4 regions of the Streptomyces sp. NPDC034099 genome follow, and region 1 is predicted to be linked to each of the others. Evidence: riboswitches for the same ligand, from Rfam matches in the RefSeq annotation. Region 1 holds a riboswitch; each other region holds the start of a gene.
What was found. A riboswitch is a leader RNA that binds a small molecule or an ion and turns the genes downstream of it on or off. The one in region 1 is predicted to bind cyclic di-AMP.

Region 1 (5,743 bases):
CTGCCGCAGGGCGTCCGCCGCCTTCTTCGCCGTACGGTGCTCGCGCAGGCCGAGTTCGGGGTGCCGGTGCAGGTCCCGGTAGAGGTCCTCCAGGCCGGGACGGACGGCGTCGAGGCCGGCCAGGACGGCCCGGGCGGTGCCACTCATCGAAGCTGCTCCATGCCATCGAGGCTACTGACGGTCCCGGGTTCGGCCACCGGACGGACGCGTCTCGGGGGGTTCGGGCGCGTTGAGGCCGAAGTGCAGTCCGAGCATGCGGATCAGGAAGCAGACCGCCGCCGCCCCGAGCGCCGCCGGGAGGCCGTACAGCCCCGCCTCGGTGGTCGCGACCGTCACCGCCGCGCCCGCCAGGGCGGGGAGGGCGTACAGGCCGGTGCGCAGCACCGTCGGGATCCGGCCGACGAGGAGGTCGCGGATCGTCCCTCCGCCCACCGCGGTGATCACGCCCAGCAGCATCGCGGGTACGACGCCCAGCCCGGCGTCCAGGGCCTTGCTCGCGCCGATCACCGCGAAGGTGCTCAGACCGACCGCGTCGAGCACGGTGATGGCCGGTTCGAGTCGGCGCAGGTGCCTGCTGACGGCGAAGGCGATCAGGCCACCCACGGCGGCCAGCGTGTAGTAACGCCAGTCGAGGAGCGTGGCGGGCGGCAGCGAGTCGATCAGGACATCACGGATGAATCCGCCACCCAGCGCGGTGATCATCCCGAGCACCACCACGCCGACCACGTCCAGCCGCGCGGCACGCACCGCGGTCAGTGCCCCGTTCAGCCCGAACGCGAACGTGCCGGTGAGATCCAGCGCGAGCAGCGGCGCGGGTTCGGTGCTCATGCGGCGCCGGGTACCCCGGTGCCGGGTCGGTCAGCCGGAGGGGCTCGTCCCCGTCGGCCGCGGCGTCCGCGCCACGCCGAAGGACCCCTCGCCGGCCATGTCCGACAATGGCGGCACTCCACGCCCAGCCCGTCCGTCCGTCCGTCCGTACACCGGAGTGCCGCCCATGCCCCTCCCCCACGTCCTCCTCTCCGCCGCCGTCTCCCTGGACGGCTACCTGGACGACACCGGCCCAGACCGGCTCCTCCTGTCGAGCCCCGCCGACTTCGACCGGGTCGACGAGGTGCGGGCCTCCGTGGACGCGATCCTGGTCGGGGCCGGGACGATCCGGGCCGACAATCCGCGGCTGCTGGTGAACTCGGCCGAGCGGCGGGCGGCCCGCACCGCGGCCGGAAGGGCGGAGTACCCGCTCAAGGTCACCGTCAGCGGCGGCGGCGAGCTGGACCCGGCGGCGCGGTTCTGGCACACGGGCGGGGAGAAGCTGCTGCTGACCACGGACGACGGTGCCCGGCGGGCCCGCGCGCTCGGGATCGGTGCCGATGTCGTGCCGCTGGGCCCGGTGCTCGACTGGCGTGCGGCGCTGGAGTACCTGCACGACCGGCGCGGGGTGCGGCGGCTCATGGTCGAAGGGGGCGGGACCGTGCACACCCAGCTGCTCCAGCAGGAGCTCGCCGACGAGCTGCACCTCGTCCTCGCGCCCCTCCTGGTCGGGGACCCCGCCGCGCCCCGGCTGTTCGGACCCGGCGCCTACCGGGGCGGGCGGCTCGCGCTGGTCGAGACGCGGCGGATCGAGGACGTCGTACTGATGCGGTACCGGCCCACCGCCCCCGGCACCGGCGACCGGGTCGCCGCCGCCGACCGGCACTGGCTGGCGCTCGCCTGCGAGCTGGCCGAGCTGTGTCCGCCGTCGGACACCGCCTTCAGCGTGGGGGCGGTCGTGGTCGCCGCCGACGGGAGCGAGCTGGCGCGGGGGTACTCCCGGGAGGGCGGTGATCCGGTCGTGCACGCCGAGGAGGCCGCGCTCGCCAAGGTCGGTCCCGCCGACCGGCGGCTCGCGGGCGCCACCGTGTACAGCAGCCTGGAGCCCTGTGCCCGCCGCGCCTCCCGGCCCGCCCCCTGCGCCCGGCTGATCCTCGACGCCGGGGTGCGCCGGGTCGTCACGGCCTGGCGGGAGCCGGACACCTTCGTGGCGGGGGCGGACGGGAGCGGGGTGCTCGCCGCGGGGGGAGCCGCCGTCGTCGTACTGGCCGAGTACGCGGAGCGGGCGAAGGCGCCGAACCGCCATCTGGAGGGGTAGGGAGCCGGGCGGGAGACACCGATGTGCATTCCGGTCCCCGGATGACGTACAGTGGTGAACACAACGACGCGGGGTGGAGCAGCTCGGTAGCTCGCTGGGCTCATAACCCAGAGGTCGCAGGTTCAAATCCTGTCCCCGCTACTGAAGGCCGAGGGCCGGAATCCGAAAGGGTTCCGGCCCTCGGTGCGTCTCACCATGGCGCTCCGTGTCATCCGGTCGGCCCCTCACCGCTCGCCGCCCGCCCCCGCTCCCGGAAACCTGGAGACCGGGACGGCAAGCGGCGCGGACGTGCGGGGCGGCGGGAGACGAGTGGTGCGGCCAGGTGACGTGGACGACGAGGGAGCGTACGCCAGAGCCGGCGGCCGGCTCCCCGGCGATCCCGTGCCCGACCCGGGCCTCGGCGACGAGCCGCGGCCCCTCACGGCCCCGGCCCCACCGCCGCGCCGGCGGACCGGGTACGGGCGCACCTTCGTGCACGCGCTCCCCGTGCTGCTGATCGTCGTCGCCATCCTGTACGACATCTTCACCCCGAGGTACTTCACCGCCGGTCCCCTCTACACGGCCGCGCCCCTGATCGCCGCCCCCCTCTACTCACGGCGCGGCACGGCGCTCACCGGCGTCGCCGTGGTCGCCGCGGTCATCGGGCTGCAACTCGGCAAGGGCGTCATCCACTACGTCGACTCCCTCACCGAGCTGATCACCATCGCGACGGTCGCCGCGCTCGCCGTCCTCGTGAACGGCATGGTCCGGCGCAGCAGCGAGCGCCTCGTCTCCGTCCGCGAGATCGCCGAGGCCGCCCAGCGCGCCGTGCTGCCCCAGCCCGCCGAGCGGATCGCGGGCTTCGAGGTCGCCGTCTGCTACGAGGCCGCGCAGGCGGACGCCTTCATCGGCGGCGACCTGTACGCGGTGCAGGACAGCGCCCGCGGTGTCCGGCTCATCGTCGGGGACGTGCGCGGCAAGGGCATGGGCGCGGTGGCCGCCGTCGCCGTCGTGATCGGTGCCTTCCGGGAGGCCGCCGAGCAGGAGGCGACCCTGGAGGCGGTGGCGCAGCGGCTGGAGCGGGCGCTGGCGCGCGAGGGCACCCGGCGCGACGGACTGGACGCCTTCGAGGGCTTCACCACCGCCGTACTCGCCGAAGTCCCGCACGGCGGGGGGACGGTCCGCATCGTCAACCGCGGTCATCCGCCGCCCCTGCTGCTCTACGCCGACGGCACCCTCGGCCCGCTGCCCGCCCGCGAGCCGGCGCTGCCGCTCGGCATGGGAGAGCTGGGCGTGTGGCCCGACCGGGCGGAGGAGGTGGCCTTTCCCGGCGGGGCCACGCTGCTGCTCTACACCGACGGACTGACCGAAGCCCGGGACGCGCAGGGCGAGTTCTACGATCCGCAGGCCCGGCTGGCCGGCCGGGTCTTCCGGCATCCGGCGACCCTGCTCGACACCCTCGCCGAGGAGGTGCGCAGGCACTCCGGGGGCGGCATGGCGGACGACATGGCGCTGCTCGCCGTACGGAGGCCCCGGCGCGGTGATCATGATCATTGTCACGAGCCGTGACAGTGCGAACCCCCTCCGCATAACAACTGATGCACCGTCAGAACAACGTGGCGTGAAAGGGAATACTGAGACGGGGTCAACTCGCCCGGTTTTCACCGATCGTGAGGCGTACGTCCCGGCCGTTTCCGTTAACGATCAAGAGGAACGGCTTGGAAACAGAGCCCCGCGTCTATTAACGTTCGATAACGCAGCGCGGTCGTCCCAGCCGTCACAGAAGGCGGCTCCGTGCGCACGCGCCGAATCCCGCAAGGGAACCGGGGAACCACCACATTGGGGTGAATCGGGCGTATGTCGCCGTGTCCGCACGGTCGGCGCACACCCGTAGGAGACCTTCCTGCTCCGAACCCGTCAGCTAACCCGGTAGGCGGAAGGAAGGAAAGGAGTACGCCCACGTGGCGTCCAACCGGCCTGCCCCCGAGGCCCCGTTCGTGCCCGCCGGGCACGACACCGACACCTTCGGCTACGACGCCCCCCGCGCCGAAGAGGGTCCCTGGGAGGAGTGGAATCCCACCGCGGAATCCATCCGCCCCGTACGCGGCCGGCACCGCGTCGCCAAGCAGCGCGGCGGGCTCGCCCGCAGCTCCACCGTCCTCGGCGTCGGGGTCATAGCCGCCGTCGGCGCGGGCGGTATGGCCAGCGCGCAGACCGGCAAGCCGCCGGTGTCCATCGCCATGCCGGACCTGCCGAACGTCGGCTCGCTCCTGCCCGGAGACGACGAGGCGTCGGAGCCCGAGGGTTCCGTCACCCCGCTCAGCGGCGTCACCCAGGCCGTCGCCGCCGACAGCGCGGAGGGCGCCGGCGCCGCCGACGCCGGTGAGTCGCTGCGGGCCCGGATCATGGCGCAGGCCGAGCAGCAGCAGGCGCAGGTCGAGACGAAGGCCGCCGCCGAGGCACGGGCCGCCGCCGAGAAGAAGGCCGCGGAAGCCGCCGCCAAGGCGGAGAAGGAAGCCCAGGAGAAGGCCGCCGCCGCCAAGAAGAAGGCGGAGGAGGAGGCCGCGAAGAAGGCCGAGGCCGAGCGGCTCGCGAAGCTGGCCAAGCAGTACACGCTGCCGACCTCCTCGTACACGATCTCCTCCACGTTCAACCAGGCCGGCTCGCTGTGGGCCTCCGGCCACCACACCGGCCTCGACTTCGCCGCCCCCACGGGCACGCTGCTCAAGGCGGTGCACAGCGGCACGATCACGTCGGCCGGCTGGGACGGCTCGTACGGCTACAAGACCGTGCTCACCCTCGACGACGGCACCGAACTCTGGTACGCGCACCAGTCGTCCATCAACGTCAGCGTCGGCCAGAAGGTCACCACCGGTGACGTCATCGGCCGCGTCGGCGCCACCGGCAACGTCACCGGCGCCCACCTCCACCTGGAGGTCCACACCGCCGGCGGCTCGGGCATCGACCCGATGGCCTGGCTCCAGAGCAAGGGGCTCACGCCCTGATCCGCTCCGCCCCCTGATCCATCCCGCTGATCCTCCGGCGGTCCTGACGGCAACCCCCCGACGTCAGGACTGCCGGTTTGCGGGATTTTTGCGTGTATGCCGGAATGGCCTGCCGCGGTGCGGTCGTTGACGCCTTACATGACTTCTCTGCGCACACTCGGTTCCTCCGACCTCAAGGTCTTCCCCCTCGCCCTGGGCGGCAACGTCTTCGGCTGGACCGCCGACCGGGACCGGTCCTTCGCCGTCCTGGACGCCTACACGGCGGCCGGAGGCAATTTCGTCGACACCGCCGACTCCTACTCCGCCTGGGTCGACGGCAACAGCGGCGGCGAGTCCGAGACCGTCCTCGGCCAGTGGTTCGCGGCCCGCGGCAACCGTGACGACGTCGTCCTCGCCACCAAGGTCAGCCAGCACCCCGAGTACCCGGGGCTGTCCGCCGCGAACATCAAGGCCGCGGCCGACGCCTCGCTGCGCCGCCTGGGCACCGACCACATCGACCTCTACTACACCCACTTCGACAAGCCCGAGGTGCCGGTCGAGGAGATCATCGGCGCGCTCGACGAGCTGGTGAAGGCCGGCAAGGTGCGGCACATCGCCGCCTCCAACATCTCCGCCGAGCGGCTCGCGGCGTCCC
Region 2 (5,743 bases), on a different contig from region 1:
CCGCACGGACCGCCGCACGGACCGCCGCACGGACCGCCGCACGCGCCGCCGGGGGCCGTCCCGGGCCCGGTCAGACGTCCCGGCCGACCACCCGCCCGGTCACCTCTCCCAGCCCCACCCGGACCCCGTCAGGACCCGGGGCCCAGGCCGAGAGGGTCACCACGTCCCCGTCCTCCAGGAACGTCCGCTTGCCGTCGGGCAGTTCCAGCGGGTCGCGGCCGTTCCAGGTCAGTTCGAGCAGCGACCCCCGCTCCCGCTCGGTCGGCCCGCTCACCGTGCCCGAGCCGTAGAGGTCGCCGGTGCGCAGCGAGGCGCCGTTGACCGTCATGTGGGCCAACTGCTGGGCGGCCGTCCAGTACATGGTGGAGAACGGCGGCTCGGAGACGACGTGGCCGTTGAGGGCGACGGAGATCCGCAGGTCGTAGCCGCCGGGGCCGTCCTGGTCGTCGTGGGTGTCGTCCAGGTAGGGCAGCAGCTCGTGCGTGCGCTCGGGCGGCGCCACCCGTGCCTCCTCCAGCGCGTCCAGCGGGGTGATCCACGCCGACACCGACGTGGCGAAGGACTTGCCGAGGAACGGGCCGAGGGGCACGTACTCCCAGGCCTGGACGTCCCGCGCGGACCAGTCGTTGAGCAGGCAGAGCCCGAAGACGTGCTCGCGGAAGTCGCCGAGCGCCACCGGGCTGCCCGGTTCGGACGGCACACCCACGACGAAGCCGACCTCGGCCTCGATGTCGAGGCGGACGGACGGGCCGAAGACGGGAGCGGCGTCGGCCGGTGCCTTGCGCTGCCCCGACGGGCGTACGACGTCCGTGCCGGACACGACGACCGTGCCGGAGCGGCCGTGGTAGCCGATCGGCAGGTGCTTCCAGTTCGGGGTGAGGGAGTCGGCGGCGTCGGGGCGGAAGATCCGGCCGACGTTGCGGGCGTGGTTCTCGGAGGCGTAGAAGTCGACGTAGTCGGCGACCTCGAAGGGCAGGTGCAGGGTCACCGACGACAGCGGATGGAAGAGCGGCTCCAGAACCTCGCGGTGGGAGGGGACCGTCACCCACGCCGTCAGCGCGCGCCGCACGTCCGACCACGCCGTCCGCCCGGCCGCCAGCAGCGGGTTGAGGGTGGGCCGCGCGAGCAGGGACGCGTACGGCGAGCCGAGAGCGTGGGCCGCCGCGCCCGCGTCGAGGACGTGGTCGCCGAGCCGGACGCCCACCGTCCGGTCGCGCGAGCCGGGGATCGAGAACACGCCGTACGGAAGGTTGTGCGGACCGAAGGGGTCGCCCTCGGGGACATCGAAGGGGGGCATCAGGTGCTGCCTCGCTTTCGTGCTCGCCATGTGCGCCGTGCGCGCCGTGTCTGCGTGGTCGGGCCACACGTTACGGCTGACCCACCGGTCTTGGGCAGTGCGACCGAAGGCGGCGGCGCCCGGGACGGGATCTTGACGTGGTGGTGTGAACAGGGTGACCCCCGACGGGTGCCGGGAGGGACGGCGTACCCCACGGGGCAGCGGGCCATGCTGTTGCCAACCGGTGCACAGACCCCTCAACCGGCCTTAGCCGATGATCTGTCAGATTTCGGACACGATCGGGCGTCCCCGTGCATCCTCGTTCCGCTTCGAACGCACTCGCTACGCCCTCGTTCGGAAGCGGTCACGAGTGAGTCGGAGGAGTGCGGTGTCCGTATTCTCTGATCATGGACCGCACCGCATATTCACTCGTCGCCACCGACCTGGACGGCACGCTGCTCCGCGGCGACGACACCGTCTCCGACCGGTCGCTGGCCGCGCTGGCGCGGGTCGCCGGGGCGGGTGCGCGGCACCTGGTCGTGACGGGGCGGCCGGCCCCCCGGGTGCGCCCCCTGCTCGACCGGCTCGGCCGCGCGGGACTCGCGGTGTGCGGGCAGGGCGCGCAGGTGTACGACGCCGGGGCGCACCGGATGCTGTGGTCGGTCACCCTGGACCGGGAGCTGGCCGAGACCGCGCTCGGCAAGATCGAGGCCGAGGTGGGTCAGGTGCACGCCGCCGTCGACCAGGACGGCGTCGACGGGCTGACGCTCATCGAACCGGGCTACCTGATGCCCCACCCGACGCTGCCCGCGGTGCGCGTCGAGCGGCGCGAGCAGCTGTGGTCCACGCCGATCAGCAAGGTGCTGCTGCGCCACCCCGAGCTGACCGACGACGAACTGGCGACGACGGCGCGCGCGGTGGTCGGTTCCCTCGCGACGGTCACCATGTCCGGGCCCGGCACCGTGGAGCTGCAGCCCTGCGGCATCACCAAGGCGACCGGCCTGGCGCTGGCCGCCGAGCACCTGGGCCTCGACCGGCGGCGGACGATCGCCTTCGGGGACATGCCCAACGACATCCCGATGTTCCACTGGGCGGCCCACGGCGTCGCCATGGCCGGTGCCCATCCCGAACTCAAGGCGGTGGCGGACGAGGTCACCACGACGAACGAGGACGACGGCGTGGCCGTCGTCCTCGAGCGGATCTTCGGTACCTCTTAGGCGAGGCTCAGGCGGCGTACGGCTCAGTACGCGCTGAAGACGTTGTCCATCGAGCCGTAGCGGTCGGCCGCGTAGTTGCAGGCGGCGGTGATGTTGGCGACCGGGTCGTACGGGTCCCAGGAGGTGCCGGGCACGTGGTACGCCTGGAAGGTCGGGTCGATCACCTGGAGCAGCCCCTTGGACGGGGTGCCGTTGACGGCGTTGATGTCCCAGTTGTTGATGGCGAGCGGGTTGCCGGAGGACTCCCGCATGATGTTGCGGTGAATGCCCTCGTAGGTCCCGGGGATGCCGTGCTGGGCCATGATGTCGAGTGACTCGCGGATCCAGCCGTCGAGGTTGTCCGGGTACGTCGTGGCCGCCGTGGTGGCGGTCGTGGCGGCGGCCGGGGTGGCCGCGGATGCGGTGGCGGCGCCGATGAGCGGCAGCGCGAGCACCGCGGCACCGGTGCCGGCCACCGCGAGCTTGCGGGCGAGGCGGCCGGTGCGGGCGTGACGGTTCTGACCGTTGGCAGACATGTGTCCCTCTCCTTACGCCTACGAGGTGAGCTGTCGGGTTCGGGCGGGGAGGTGCCCGGCCGCGCCCTCGACGGGTACGGCTTCACCCCGAGCCGCTCCGGTGGTGACCGGTGCGGCGACTTACCTGGGTCCCCCGCTCCTGCCGGCGAGTTTGTTGGGTGGATGACTGTGCGACGGGCGGTGGCAGGATTCGGCGTCCGCCCGACAGGCCGGGAACGTATGCGAGAGCACATGTCCGGAACAAGTGCAGGAATCACCCCAAGTGCCTGTTGACCTTGGTCTGAGGTGTTTGAGGGTCTTGATCCTTTGCTGTTGCCAAGTCCCAACTGGCTTGCGGGGCAAAGGGAGGGCACAGGTTCGGGCGGGGTTGCCTGCGGCCGGTCCGGAGTGAGCCAACTCACTGGCCTCAACAAGCGCGGCAAAACGGGCATTCAACTCAACCGTGCGCCAACCGGCCGCCGGTGGGGAGGGCTTCGGGTGTCGAGCGGCGGGAGGAGGGAAGCGGGAGGGGGTGGGTGGCCGGGGAGGTGTCTGCCGCGCCCGTCGGACGGGCGTGCGCGGACCGGTGCGGACGGGTGTGGGTGGACCGGCGTGGGTGGGCGGGTGTGGACCGGTGCGGGCGCGTGTGTCGATTGGGTGACGTTCTCGAAGTGCGGGCCGTTGGGAGGAGTGGTGGGATCTTCGGTGGCGGCTTCCGGCCCGTTCGCCCGCCGGGTCCGGCTCATCTCCTCTGGCGACATCAATCAAAATCTGCTCATATCACCTGATCAAAAACATACCGTTCATGATCCGATACCGACCGGCCTGTAACGGTGGGCGCTAGCGGTGATCGAAACGTGACCGGATACGCTGACTTGAGTGGTGGCAGCGACCTATCGACAAACCAGGTAATCGCCAGTAGACACCAGCAGACAGGAGACCCCTCGTGACCGTCGTCGGGCCGTTCGGGCTGAGCGTGCGGGACCAGGCTCTGGAAGCCGATGTCCAGGCCGGATTGGTTGCTGTCGAGGAAGGGTTGCTTGAGGCAACCAAAAGCGAGGTGCCGTTCATCACGGAGGCCGCCCAGCACCTGGTGCGGGCCGGCGGGAAACGGTTCCGTCCGCTGCTGGTGATGCTCTCGGCCCAGTTCGGCGACCCCTATGCCCCCGGGATCGTGCCCTCGGCCGTGGTGGTGGAGCTGACCCACCTCGCCACGCTGTACCACGACGACGTGATGGACGAGGCCGCCGTGCGGCGCGGGGTGCCCAGCGCGAACACCCGCTGGGGCAACTCGGTCGCGGTCCTCACCGGCGACTTCCTGTTCGCCCGCGCCTCGCAGATCCTCGCCGACCTCGGCCCCGAGGCGGTCCGCGTCCAGGCCCTCGCGTTCGAGCGACTGGTCACCGGTCAGATCCTGGAGACGGCCGGTCCGCAGGACGGCCGCGACCCGGTCGACCACTACCTGGACGTACTGGGCGGCAAGACGGGCTCGCTGGTGGCCGTCTCCTGCCGGTTCGGCGCGATGATGTCCGGTGCCGACGAGACGGTGGTGGACGTGCTGACCCAGTACGGCGAGCGGCTCGGCGTCGCCTTCCAGCTCGCGGACGACGTCCTGGACATCGCCTCCGACTCCGACGAGTCCGGCAAGACGCCCGGCACCGACCTGCGCGAGGGCATCCCCACCCTGCCCGTGCTGCGGCTGCGCGAGCGGGCGGCCCGGCTGGGGCTCGCCGAGGACATCGCGCTGTGCGAGCTGCTCGACTCCGACCTGAGCGACGACGCGCGGCACGCCGAGGCGCTGCGCCTGCTGCGCGCCCACCCCGCGCTGGAGCAGGCCCGCAAGGACACCGTCCGGTACGCCAAGGACGCCCGGGCCGCGCTGGCCCCGCTGCGGGAGTGCGACGCGAAGGCCGCGCTGATCGAGCTGTGCGACGCGGTGGTCCACCGGGCCGGCTGACCACTCCGCGGTCCGTTGCGCGCCGTCCCTCGCCTGCCGCCTGGCGCGTGTCTCCTGCCGCCTGGCGTGTGTCTCCTGTCGTGCGTCACCCGCCGCGTCCTGGCCGTGACGTGCGTCACGCGCGGGACCGCTCGCTGCCGGGTGGCGTACAGCCGCCCCTACGGGCCGGGGGAGCCGTCACCCCTCCGTGTCATCCCGCAGGAGTAGGCGGAGTTGAGCCCGCGGTCTGACGCTTGTGCTCCGGTGATTTGGTCAGATGGACACCACGGAAAACACCAATCCTCACCGATTCGGGTGAGAATGGCGGCTCACGGGTGAACGAGTGCGAGGTCGCGAGACAGCCGCCGCCGACGACGGAGGTAGGGCACACATGGCACCGATCGATTCCGACGACAACACGACCGCCGGGGAGGGCGAGGAGCTGCGGGCCGGACGGCGCAAGGCCGCACGGTACGTCGTCCCGGTCGCGGTGATGGGAGTGGCGGCCGCGACGATCGGGCTCGTCCCCGCGCTCGCCGACTCCGGCGACCCCGACCTGCCGAAGGTCACGGCGGAGCAGCTCATAGAGAAGATCGCCAAGTCGGACGTCCAGCAGCTGTCCGGCACCGTGCGCATCAACACCGACCTGGGTCTGCCGGACCTTGGCGGGCTGGAGAGCGGCCTGATGTCCGGAATGTCCGGCAGTCCGGGCTCCGGTGGGGACGGCGAGGGCTCCGCGGCCGACCCGTCGGCCAAGCTCACCGAGCTGGTGTCCGGCAGCCACACGCTGCGCGTCGCGGCCGACGGCCCCGACCGGCAG
Region 3 (5,743 bases), on a different contig from region 1:
ACGTGTGCGTGGTCGTGATGTCGCCGTACGTCGACTCGGAGGTGTTGAGGTTGTGGTTGTAGGCGTCCGCACCGGCCTCCCGCAGCCGCTCCGCCTGGCCGTCGGAGAGCAGCCCCAGGCAGGCGCACACCTCGACCGACTCGTTCTGCTCCTTGATGGCCCTGATGGTGTCCGAGACCCGGTCCACGTCCCGGTCGGTCGGACCGCGTCCGCTGGCCACCAGGCACACCCGCTTGGCGCCCCCGGACACGCCCGCCGCGGCGGCCGCGGAGGCCTGGTCGGGCTTGAGCCAGGTGTACTTGAGGATCTCCGCCTTGGAGCCCAGCCGCTGCGAGCAGTAGGAGCAGTCCTCGGGACACAGGCCCGACTTGAGGTTGACGAGGTAGTTGAGTTTCACCCGTCGGCCGAACCAGTGGCGGCGCACCTTTCCGGCCGCGGCCACCACGTCGAGCACGTCGTCGTCGGAAGTGGCGAGGACGGCGAGCGCCTCCTCGCGGGTCGGCGGCTCGCGCCGAAGCCCCTTGTCCACCAGCGTGTTCAGCAGATCCATGAGAGCCGATCCTGTCCTAAGGGGCCGTTCGCGGCCAAGGAGACTTCGCACAACACTGACAGATCGACGTGTGGGTATTGCCACACCTCGCGGGGGTGGCCGGACCGCTAATGTCTGTTCATTGCCTACAAAACACCGGAGGGCCGCCCCATGGCGTTCGGCTGGATCGACGAGCAGGACCGGGCGCGCCGCGAGGCCGGACTCGTCCGGGTGCTGCGCCCCCGTCCGGCGGTGTCGCCGCTGCTGGACCTGGCGAGCAACGACTACCTGGGGCTGGCCCGGCACCCGGAGGTCGTCGAGGGGGCGGCCGCGGCCGCGCGGACCTGGGGCGGCGGCGCGACCGGCTCGCGGCTGGTGACCGGGACGACCGCGCTGCACACCGAACTCGAACGCGAACTGGCCGAGTTCTGCGGGTTCGAGGCCGCGCTCGTCTTCTCCTCCGGCTACGCGGCCAACCTCGCCGCGGTCACCGCGCTGGCACCGCACGGCAGCCTCGTCGTCTCCGACGCGGGCAACCACGCCTCACTGATCGACGGGTGCCGGCTCGCCCGCGGCACCACCCAGGTCGTGGGGCACGCCGACCCGGACGCCGTGCGCAAGGCACTGGCGACGCACGACGGACCCGCCGTGGCCGTCTCCGACACGGTCTTCTCGGTCGACGGCGACGCCGCGCCCCTGGCCGCACTCGCCGACGCGTGCCGGGCGCACGGGGCCGGACTGGTCGTCGACGACGCCCACGGCCTCGGCGTCCTCGGTGACGGCGGCCGGGGCGCCCCGCAGGGTGCGGGCCTCGCGGGCCGGGACGACGTCGTCGTGACCGTCACGCTGTCCAAGTCGCTCGGTGCGCAGGGCGGCGCCGTGCTGGGCCCCGCCCGGGTGATCGACCACCTGGTCAACGCGGCCCGTACGTTCATCTTCGACACCGGACTCGCCCCCGCCGCGGCGGGGGCGGCCCTGGCGGCGCTCAGGCTGCTCGGCCGCGAGCCGGAGCGGGCCGCGCGGGCCCGCGCCGTCGCCGCCGAACTGCACGCGCGCCTGACCGCCGCGGATCTGGACGCCGTACGTCCGGACGCCGCGGTCGTCTCGGTGCGCGCGCCCTCCCCGGAGGGTGCCGTACGGTGGGCGGCCGACTGCCGGGCGGCCGGCCTGGCCGTGGGCTGCTTCCGCCCTCCTTCGGTGCCCGACGGCATCTCACGGCTCAGGCTGACCGCCCGCGGGGACCTCTCCGGGGAACAGATCGAACGCGCTGTACGGGTGATCGGCGACACGCGGCCATGAGTCGGCGGGACACGGCCGTGCGCCGTCGGGAGTACGCCGGGGTCAGTCCCGGTGGACGCCGGCGGTGAACGCGGTCCAGCTCCCGGGGGAGAAGAGCAGGGCGGGTCCGGCCGGGTTCTTGGAGTCGCGCACGGCGAGCAGCCCGGCCCAGCGGCCGGCCGACGGACGGGTCGTCTCCACACAGTTGTTCGCTCCGGTGCTGTAGCTGCTGCGCAGCCACCGCACACCGGTCATATCGGTGCTGACAGGGATGTTCCGGGGGCGTTCGGACATGAAGCCTGGCATGGTGCCTCCTTACGCGCCTGCCGCGGTCGCGGCGATGAAGTCCAACGAGTCCTCGGGCGAAAGGGCATGGATCAGAAGGGCGTTGAAGGCCTCGGTATAGGCCTCTAGGTCTTCTTTCCGTTCGAGGTGCAGGCTACTCGTCAAGTGGTCGAGAACAACCACGTCCAGATCAGAAGTGCTCGAAAAAGAGAAGATTACGAAAGGGCCGGTCACACCGATGTGCGCCCCGGCGGCAAACGGCAGGACCTGGAGGTGAACATGGGGGAGCCGGGCGGCCTCGACCAGTCTGTCCAGTTGACGGGCCATCACCCCGGGGCCGCCCACCTCCCGGCGCAGCACCGCCTCGTCCAGGACCGCGCTCAGCTCCAGGGGCGGCTCGCCGCGCAGCACGTCCTGGCGGGCCAGCCGGACCTCCACCAGCGTTTCCAGCCGTTCCGCCGGCATGCCGTCCACCGCGGCCCGCGTCACCGCCCGGGCGTACTCCGGCGTCTGGAGCAGGCCGGGCACCACCGTGGTCTCCAAGGTGCGCATCGCGCTGGCCTGCGACTCCAGGCTGATGAAGTCGCGGTAGGTCGGTGGCAGCACCCCGCGGTACGCGTGCCACCAGTGGTTGCGTCCCCCCGCGTCCTCGGAGCGCGCCAGCATCACCAGCAGCCCCCGCAGCTGTTCGTCGTCCACGCCGTAGACGTCCAGCAGTAACCGCACGTCGGCCGGTTTCACCCCGCTCGTCCCCGTCTCGATCCGGCTGACCTTCGACTGGTGCCAGCCCGCGAGCCGGGCCGCCTCGCCGCTGGTGATGCCCGCCGACATGCGCAGGGCGCGCAGTTCCGCGCCCAGCTTCCGGCGGCGCACCACGGGACCGTGCTGCATGGGACAACTCCCTTACTCCTTATGAGCCGCCCAAATACGCTCTGCCGTCGCAGAGTTCACCGCTTCGAGCGACAGATATATGCATATCTTGGTGGATCGCCGCCCTTCGCGGGTCCGGTGATGGCAGTCTGGCGACGAAGCACCAGTCCGGGACCGTACTCGAACCATCCGCTCCGTGTCGGGCCTGCGGTCCCGTGAGAAAGGGACGACGTCGCCATGGCAGACCATCTGGAAGCATCCGTCACTCTGCCGAGCGATCCCGCCTCGGTGGCCGCCGCGCGGACCTATGCGGTCGGCACCCTGGCGGAATGGGGGCTGCCGGGCGACGCGGACTTGTCCGAGACCGTGCGGCTCATCGTCTCCGAACTGGCGACCAACGCGGTCCAGCACACGTTCGGGCAGTCGCCCACCTTCACGGTGGACCTCGTCCTCGACCGCGACGAGCGGCTGCGTCTCGGTGTCACCGACAGCCACCCGCGCTTCCCCAAGCGGCTGCCCGCCGCCGTCCAGCAGGACAACGGGCGGGGCATGGTGATCATCCGCTGGCTGACCGCCGAGTGCGGCGGCAGGCTGCGGGTCCGGCCCACCCGCGAGGGCGGCAAGACCGTCTCCATCGAACTGCCCTGGACACCCCCGAGCGGGCCGGCGGCACCCGCGGGAGTGACGGCGGGGCAGAACGCCGTCACTCCCGCGGGCGGGCTACTTGACCCGGCCGTACCAGACGCTTGAGGTCCAGATCTTCTGCAGCCGCACCACGTCCCCGGTCTTCGGAGCGTGCCAGAGTCTGCCCTTCCCGGCGTAGATGCCCACGTGGTAGACGCTCCGGCCGGAGTGGAAGAACACGAGGTCACCCACCTTGCGACTCCTGGCGGAGATGTGGCGGGTCTTGTTGTACTGCTGCGCCGCGGTGCGTGGCAGCTTCTTGCCGGCCTTCTTGAACGAGTACAGCGTCAGGCCGGAGCAGTCGAACCGGTGGGGGCCGATGGCGCCCCAGCGGTACGGGGAACCCTTCTTGGAAGCGGCGATGTTGAGGGCCTTCGCCGCGTGGCTCGCCGCGGCCGCTTCGGAGGCGACACCGGGGACCACGACGGAGCCGCCCACGGCGGCGAGAGTGAGGGCCGAGGCCGTACCGGCACGAGCCATCAGCGACGGGACACGATTGAGCGCGGACATGCGCAACCCTTCGTCAGCCGCCTGTGAAGGATGACCTGTCGGATTCGGGCTGGCGAAGTTGCCCGGCCGCACGAGTGCGGCTTCACCCCAAGGACCGCTCGGTCCGGCACCTCTCACGGAGGCTGCCGTGCCGGCGACCCGTCGTGCTCGGGTCCTCCACTCCTGCCGATCCACTTCCCTCGCGACCGGTCGTCCGGACGGCGGCAGGACTCGGCGTCCGCCCGGACCGCCCCGCCGCTGCGGCGGGGGCTTGTCGTCAGTCACGGATTCTCGTCCCGTCCGAAGGGAAAATCCCAACGGAACGTGCCCTTTGTGTTGTTACATCCCACTCACCCGTTCGGGTCGCCACCCCGTGTTCGACGTGCTGCCGTGCCCGGCGACGGGCCCGGGACCAGCGGCGGAGGGGCGCGTTGCACCGGCCGGGCGCGGGGGCGCCGCAACTTCGGCCGGTCGGGAATCGGAGGTGTCCCTACGCCGAAAGGGGGTACGCCGTTTGGTCCGTTTCGACCCGGCGCCGAGTCGACCCCGCGCCGAGTCGCAGTCGACGCGGGCCTCCTCAACCCCCGGAGCGCGGCGGAAGGCCGACCCGTGCCGTCCGGCGCTCCCCGTCCAGCACCCGCAGCGCCCGGGCCAGGGTGGCGGCGTGCACCTCCGTCTCGCCGCGCCGGTGCATCAGCGCCAGCGCGTCACGCAGCGCCGCCGCCTTGCCGACCAGCGCCTGGGCGGCCCGCAGTCCGCCGTAGGTGTCGCCGTCCCGCCCGGGGTTGATGCGCCCGAGCAGGTCGACGACGTCCAGATAGCGGTCGATGACCTCGGCCTCGGCGCGGGTCAGGGCCGGCAGCGGGGGCAACTCGGGTGGCAGCACGGGCGGATCACCTCCCGCCGGGCGAGGCGGGGCGGGTCCCGCGGGCGGGCACGATCCGGTCCACCAGGCCGTACGCCACCGCCTGTCGGGCGTCGAGGACCGTTTCCCGCTCGATGTCTTCGGACACCTGCTCGGGGCTGCGGCCCGTGTGCCGTACGAGGATCTCCTCCATGCGGGTGCGGATGCGGACCAATTCGTCGGCGTGGACGGCCAGGTCGCTCGCCTGCCCCTCCACCGGTTCGGTGAGCGCCGGCTGGCGGATCACCACCCGGGCGCCCGGCAGGACGGCGCGCTTGCCGGGGGTGCCCGCCGCCAGCAGCACCGCGGCGGACGGACCGGCCTGCCCGAGGCAGGTCGTCGCCACGTCGCAGGCGACGTAGCGCATCGTGTCGTAGATCGCCGTCATGGCGGTGAAGGAGCCGCCGGGCGAGTTGACGTAGAGCTCGATGTCCCGGTCCGGTGCCTGGTGCTCCAGGTACATGAACTGCGCCATCACGTCGTTCGCGGAAGTCTCGTCGACCGGTGTCCCGAGGAAGACGATCCGCTCCTGGAGCAGCTTGGAGTAGGGGTCCGACGTCCGGGTCCCGGAACTCGTGCGTTCGGTGAACTCGGGCAGGACATGGCGGGCGGACGGTCGGGTCATGACGAACCCCTCCTCGTGGCAGAGCCGTCTTCGGCTGCGCGCTCTCCGTAAAAAATGTACAGGACGTACGCTTCCCGGG
Region 4 (5,743 bases), on a different contig from region 1:
CGCGGCATCTCGGGGGCGAGGGAGGCGTTGAGCCGCACGTCCGGGGAGGTGTTGATGATCCCGAAGGCGTTGGGCCCGATGATGCGCATGCCGTACGTGCGCGCGTGCCGCACGAGGGCCCGCTGGCGTTCGCGTCCGTCGGGGCCGCTGTCGGCGTATCCGGCGGAGATCACCACCAGTCCCTGCACGCCGTGCTCGCCGCACTCGGTGACGACGTCGGGGACCTGCTCGGCGGGCACGGTGACGACGGCGACGTCGACGGGCCCGTCGACGTCGCGCACGGAGCGGCACGCCGGGACCCCGTCGAGGTGCTTCTGGTCCTCGGGGAAAGCCCTGTTCACGGCATACAGGCGGCCCGTGTACCCCGCGTCCCGGATGTTGCCGAGGATGCTGCGGCCGACGCCGCCCGGGGTGCGGCCGGTGCCGACGACCGCGACCGAGCCGGGCTGCAGCAGCCGCTGGACGGAACGGGCCTCCGCGCGGTGCTCGCGCGCGTACTGCACGGCGAGCGAGCGGTCGGTGGGTTCGAGATCGAACTCCAGGCGGACCACCCCGTCCTCGAAGCTCCGCTTCTGGGTGTACCCGGCGTCCATGAAGACTTTGATCATCTTGTTGTTGGCGGGCAGGACCTCGGCGGCGAAGCGGCGGATGCCCCGCTCGCGGGCGACGGCGGCGATGTGCTCCAGCAGGGCCGAGGCGACGCCGCGCCCCTGGTGGGCGTCCTGGACGAGGAAGGCGACCTCGGCCTCGTCGGCCGGGGAGGTGGCGGGCGTTCCGCCGGCCCCGATCCGGTCGTAGCGTACGGTGGCGATGAACTCGCCGCCGATGGTGGCCGCGAGTCCCACCCGGTCCACAAAGTCGTGGTGCGTGAAGCGGTGGACGTCCTTGGCGGACAGGCGAGGGTACGGCGCGAAGAAGCGGTAGTACTTCGACTCGTCGGAGACCTGCTCGTAGAAGCTGACCAGGCGCTCGGCGTCATCAACGGTGATGGGGCGGACGCGCGCGGTGCCGCCGTCGCGCAGCACCACGTCGGCTTCCCAGTGGGCGGGGTACTCGTGCCGGTCCGACGAGGTCTGCATGGGCCCCAGAGTACGGCTCGCGTCCGACAACGGCGCGGGGCAGTCTGTGGGGGACACGAGCTCGGACCGAGGCCGCGGTCCGAGCACCGTACGGGACGGCGCACACGCCCGTCCCGGCTTGCTTCACGATGTGGGAAACTGGTCTAGACAACACTGGTCTAGACAACTCCAACCCTCTGAACACCTGAAGGGCAGCATCACATGGCTGAGCGCCGCGTCAACGTCGGCTGGGCCGAGGGTCTCCACGCCCGCCCCGCCTCCATCTTCGTCCGAGCCGCCACGGCCACAGGCGTCCCGGTGACGATCGCCAAGGCCGACGGGTCCCCCGTCAACGCGGCCTCCATGCTGGCCGTCCTCGGCCTCGGCGCCCAGGGTGGCGAGGAGATCGTCCTCGCCTCCGACGCCGAGGGCGCGGAGGCCGCCCTGGACCGGCTGGCGAAGCTGGTCGCCGAGGGGCTCGAGGAGCTTCCCGAGACCGTCTGAGCCCGACCGATGGCACCACCGAAAGGCCCGCCGGGACACCGGACGGGCCTTTCGCGTCATTTCTCTTCTGTTTCTCTGCCCTTTCGGTTCGCCCGTCCGTTCGCCCTGTTTACGGCAGCAGAAAACACCGGGCGGAATTCCCCGCCCTTTGTATACGGCACCCGCGTTACCGGCGCGGGCCCGCCGTGTTTACGGGATGTTGCGCATTCCTCACACGCTCCGTCCGCCCGCCGCCGGAGGCGAAGCGCAGCCGGTGCGCGGACGCCGACCGCTCGATGTGCAGGGTCATGAGCGCCCGCGCGCGTTCGCCGTCACCCCGGGCCACCGCATCGGTGATCGCGCCGTGCTCCGCCCAGTACTCCACCGGGCCGACCGGTGCCTCCACGACGTACATCCAGGCGATCTTGTGGCGGAGCTGGGTCAGCAGCGCCGTCAGGGAGGGGCTGTCGGCCGCGCGGGCGAGGGTCTCGTGGAACCAGCCGCCCAGTGAGCGCAGCTCCTCGCCGGTGCCCTGCCTGGCCCGCTCCTGCCCCAGCCTGACCAGGCCGCGCAACACCCTGAGGTGGGCCTCGGTGCGCCGCCGGGCGGCCCGGGCGGCTCCGAGCGGCTCCAGGAGCGTGCGCGTCTCCAGCAGGTCGGCGGCCTCCCGCTCGGTCGGTTCCGCCACGCACGCGCCCGCGTGCCGCCGGGTCACCACGAAGCCCTCGGCCTCCAGCGTGCGCAGGGCCTCGCGGACGGGGACGCGGGAGACGCCGTAGCGGCGGGCGAGGAGTTCCTCGGTGAGCCGGCTCCCGCGGCCGTGTACGCCGGTGACGATGTCGTCCCGGATCGCCGTGCACACGGAATGCGCCGGAATACGCATGAGCGACCTCCCCTTGACCCCCGCGAAACGCCGGTGATTGACGTGTGTTGCACGACCCCAGGCCAATCAAGCGATATTAAATGCGAAAAGCCCCGGCTCGGGAAGCCGGGGCTTTCGGACGTCGTCTCTGTCAGACGTTCACGCCGTGGGAGCGGAGGTAGGCGACGGGGTCCATGTCCGAGCCGTACTCGGGGCTCGTACGGGCCTCGAAGTGCAGGTGGGGTCCGGTGACGTTGCCGGTGGCGCCGGAGAGACCGATCTGCTGGCCGGGCTCGACCGACTGGCCGACCGAGACGCCGATGGACGACAGGTGCCCGTACTGCGTGTACGTGCCGTCGTGCATCTTGATCACGACCTGGTTGCCGTACGCCCCGCCCCAGCCGGCCTCGACGACGGTACCGACGCCCACCGCGTGCACGGTCGTGCCGCTGGAGGCGTGGAAGTCGATGCCGGTGTGGCTGCCGGAGGACCACAGGGAACTGCCGGCCTGGTAGGCGGTGGAGACGTACGAGGCGGTGATCGGCGCGACGAAGGTGTTGAGGCGCTTGCGCTCCGCCTCCCGCGCGGCGCGCTCCTTGGCCTCGCGCGCCTCCTTGGCCGCCTCGGCCGCGCGCTCGCGGGCCGCTTCCCGGGCCGCCTCGCGGGCGGCGGCGTCCGCGGCCGCCTGCCGCTGGGCGACGGCCTGGGCGTCTATCTCGTCGGCCACTGAGTCGCCGATGGTGACGACCGGGGTGAGGCCGCTCTGCTCCACCGCGGGCTCGGCGGCGAGCGCCGGGGCGGCGAGGGTGCCGACGACGCCGGTGGTGGCGAGGGCCGCGACTCCCGCCGCGCGGGCGGTGGTGCGGTGCACCCGGCCGGTACGGCGGTGCTTCCCGGTGGCGCGCGTGAACGCCATGTAGAGGCTCGTCCTTTCCTTCCCTCTCGCCTACCGGGTTAGCTGACGGGTTCGGAGGTGGAAGGTCTCCTACGGACCCCCTCGCTCTGCGCGCGGGCGTCCGATTCACCCCAGGGACTGCGTTGGGTCCCCGGCTCCCCTGGCTCGCGCCGTACGGGGACTCGGCGATGGCTGTCCGGTGCCGCGGGCGCGGCGCACTGCCTGACGAACAGCCCGGAAGACGCTAAGCGCGGCTGCGTTCAATTCTCAAACGCAACAGGCTTTTTGTAGCGCACGCCACAGGGCAGACAGGCAACCACTCCCCCAATACGGACAAACGGTGGCCCTGGTGACACTCCGGTCACCAGGGCCACCACACGCGCGTGCCGCTACTCGGCCGCCACCACGGTGACTTCGCCGATGCCGAGGGCCTCGACGGGCTCCTTGATCTGCGCCGCGTCGCCGACGAGGACCGTCACGAGGCGGTCCACCGGGAAGGCGTTCACGACCGCCGCGGTGGCCTCCACGGTGCCCGTGGCGGCCAGTTGACGGTAGAGCGTGGCCTGGAAGTCGTCCGGCAGGTGCTGCTCGACCTGGTCGGCCAGCGTGCTCGCCACGGCCGCCGCCGTCTCGTACTTCAGCGGCGCCACGCCCACCAGGTTCTGCACGGCCACGTCACGCTCGGCGTCGGTGAGCCCCTCCGCGGCGAGCTTGCGCAGCACCGTCCACAGGTCCTCCAGGGCGGGACCGGTGTTGGGGGTGTCGACGGACCCGCTGATGGCGAGCATCGCGGCGCCCGTGCCGTCCGGCGCGGACCGCAGGACCTGGCCGAACGCCCGTACGCCGTAGGTGTAGCCCTTCTCCTCACGCAGGACGCGGTCCAGACGCGAGGTGAGGGTGCCGCCGAGGCAGTAGGTGCCGAGCACCTGCGCGGGCCACACGCGGTCGTGCCGGTCGGCGCCGGTGCGGCCGATCAGCAGCTGCGTCTGGACGGCGCCGGGACGGTCCACGATGACGACGCGGCCCCGGTCGTCGGCGGTCACCGGGGGGACGGGGCGCGGCTCGGCGGTCGAGCCGGTCCACGCGCCCAGGGTGTCGCCGAGCAGCGCGTCCAGGTCGACGCCGGTGAGGTCGCCGACGACCACCGCGGTGGCGGTCGCGGGGCGGACATGCCGCTCGTAGAAGGCGCGTACGGCCGCCGAGTCGATGGCCGCGACCGTCTCCTCGGTGCCCTGGCGCGGGCGCGACATGCGCGAGTCGGCCGGGAACAGCTCCTTGGAGAGTTCCTTGGCGGCGCGCCGGGAGGGGTTGGCCAGCTCGTGCGGGATCTCGTCGAGCCGGTTGCGCACCAGCCGTTCGACCTCGCTGTCCGCGAAGGCGGGTGCCCTGAGGGCGTCGGCGACCAGGCCGAGGGCCTTGGCCAGGCGCGAGGCGGGCACCTCCAGGCTCAGCCGGACGCCGGGGTGGTCGGCGTGCGCGTCCAGGGTGGCGCCGCAGCGCTCCAGCTCGGCGGCGAACTCCTCGGCCGAGTGCTTGTCGGTGCCCTCGGAGAAGGCCCGCGCCATGATCGTGGCGACGCCGTCGAGTCCGGCGGGCTCGGCGTCCAGGGGGGCGTCGAGGAGCACCTCGACGGCGACGACCTGCTGGCCGGGGCGGTGGCAGCGCAGCACGGTGAGGCCGTTGTCGAGGCTGCCGCGCTCGGGGGCGGGGAACGCCCACGGCTTGGGCTCGCCGGCCTGCGGCTGGGCGTGGAATTCCATGGTGGCGAGCTCGGTCACTTGGCCGCCTCCTCGTTCTCGTCGGTGGCGTCGGTCGTGTCGGCGTCGGTCTCGTCGGCGGGAGTGGTGGGCTCGTAGACGAGCACCGCGCGGTTGTCGGGGCGCAGGCGGGCCTTGGCGACCTCCTGGACCTCCTGCGCGGTCACCTCGAGGACCCGCTGCACGGCGGTGAGGGCCAGCTGCGGGTCGCCGAACAGGACGGCGTACCGGCACAGTTCGTCCGCGCGGCCCGCTACCGTGCCCAGGCGGTCCAGCCACTCGCGTTCCAGCTGGGCCTGGGCGCGCTCCATCTCCTCGGCCGTGGGGCCCTCCTCGGCGAACCGGGCCAGCTCCTCGTCGATGGCCGTCTCGATGACCGGGACCTCCACGTCGCCGGACGTCTTCACGTCCAGCCAACCCAGGGAGGGTGCCCCGGCGAGCCGCAGCAGGCCGAACCCGGCGGCGACGGCGGTGCGGTCGCGGCGTACGAGCCGGTTGTACAGGCGGGACGACTCGCCGCCGCCCAGGACGGTCAGGGCCAGGTCGGCCGCGTCGCACGCGCGCGTGCCGTCCTCCGGCAGGCGGTAGGCCGCCATCAGGGCGCGGGCCGGAACCTCCTCCTCGACGATCTCGCGCACTTGCCCGCCCATGACGTCGGGCAGCGCACCGTCCCGCGGAGGCTGCTTGC

Region 2: another riboswitch for cyclic di-AMP. It lies ahead of ACZ56V_RS03885 (transglycosylase SLT domain-containing protein); the one in region 1 lies ahead of ACZ56V_RS37555 (M23 family metallopeptidase).
Region 3: another riboswitch for cyclic di-AMP. It lies ahead of ACZ56V_RS18070 (C40 family peptidase); the one in region 1 lies ahead of ACZ56V_RS37555 (M23 family metallopeptidase).
Region 4: another riboswitch for cyclic di-AMP. It lies ahead of ACZ56V_RS31330 (M23 family metallopeptidase); the one in region 1 lies ahead of ACZ56V_RS37555 (M23 family metallopeptidase).

The regions. Positions count from the first base shown of each region.
Region 1 covers NZ_JBVISR010000023.1:38,833-44,575, forward strand. Annotated here, with positions in the region: gene ACZ56V_RS37530 (M20 family metallopeptidase) at 1-147, opposite strand, end outside; gene ACZ56V_RS37535 (trimeric intracellular cation channel family protein) at 172-828, opposite strand; gene ACZ56V_RS37540 (dihydrofolate reductase family protein) at 995-2,125, shown strand; tRNA gene ACZ56V_RS37545 (tRNA-Met) at 2,193-2,266, shown strand; gene ACZ56V_RS37550 (PP2C family protein-serine/threonine phosphatase) at 2,438-3,673, shown strand; cyclic di-AMP (ydaO/yuaA leader) riboswitch at 3,898-4,055, shown strand; gene ACZ56V_RS37555 (M23 family metallopeptidase) at 4,066-5,109, shown strand; gene ACZ56V_RS37560 (aldo/keto reductase) at 5,248-5,743, shown strand, end outside.
Region 2 covers NZ_JBVISR010000001.1:824,022-829,764, reverse strand. Annotated here, with positions in the region: gene fahA (fumarylacetoacetase) at 71-1,297, opposite strand; gene ACZ56V_RS03890 (HAD family hydrolase) at 1,684-2,493, shown strand; gene ACZ56V_RS03885 (transglycosylase SLT domain-containing protein) at 2,517-3,008, opposite strand; cyclic di-AMP (ydaO/yuaA leader) riboswitch at 3,010-3,166, opposite strand; gene ACZ56V_RS03880 (polyprenyl synthetase family protein) at 3,934-4,944, shown strand; gene ACZ56V_RS03875 (LolA family protein) at 5,315-5,743, shown strand, end outside.
Region 3 covers NZ_JBVISR010000005.1:487,126-492,868, reverse strand. Annotated here, with positions in the region: gene bioB (biotin synthase BioB) at 1-550, opposite strand, end outside; gene ACZ56V_RS18090 (8-amino-7-oxononanoate synthase) at 701-1,828, shown strand; gene ACZ56V_RS18085 (DUF397 domain-containing protein) at 1,871-2,101, opposite strand; gene ACZ56V_RS18080 (helix-turn-helix domain-containing protein) at 2,123-2,983, opposite strand; gene ACZ56V_RS18075 (ATP-binding protein) at 3,200-3,712, shown strand; gene ACZ56V_RS18070 (C40 family peptidase) at 3,683-4,156, opposite strand; cyclic di-AMP (ydaO/yuaA leader) riboswitch at 4,160-4,302, opposite strand; gene ACZ56V_RS18065 (hypothetical protein) at 4,713-5,021, opposite strand; gene ACZ56V_RS18060 (ATP-dependent Clp protease proteolytic subunit) at 5,029-5,664, opposite strand.
Region 4 covers NZ_JBVISR010000013.1:113,833-119,575, reverse strand. Annotated here, with positions in the region: gene ACZ56V_RS31345 (bifunctional acetate--CoA ligase family protein/GNAT family N-acetyltransferase) at 1-1,079, opposite strand, end outside; gene ACZ56V_RS31340 (HPr family phosphocarrier protein) at 1,281-1,562, shown strand; gene ACZ56V_RS31335 (GntR family transcriptional regulator) at 1,729-2,424, opposite strand; gene ACZ56V_RS31330 (M23 family metallopeptidase) at 2,555-3,319, opposite strand; cyclic di-AMP (ydaO/yuaA leader) riboswitch at 3,332-3,496, opposite strand; gene ACZ56V_RS31325 (M16 family metallopeptidase) at 3,688-5,076, opposite strand; gene ACZ56V_RS31320 (M16 family metallopeptidase) at 5,073-5,743, opposite strand, start outside.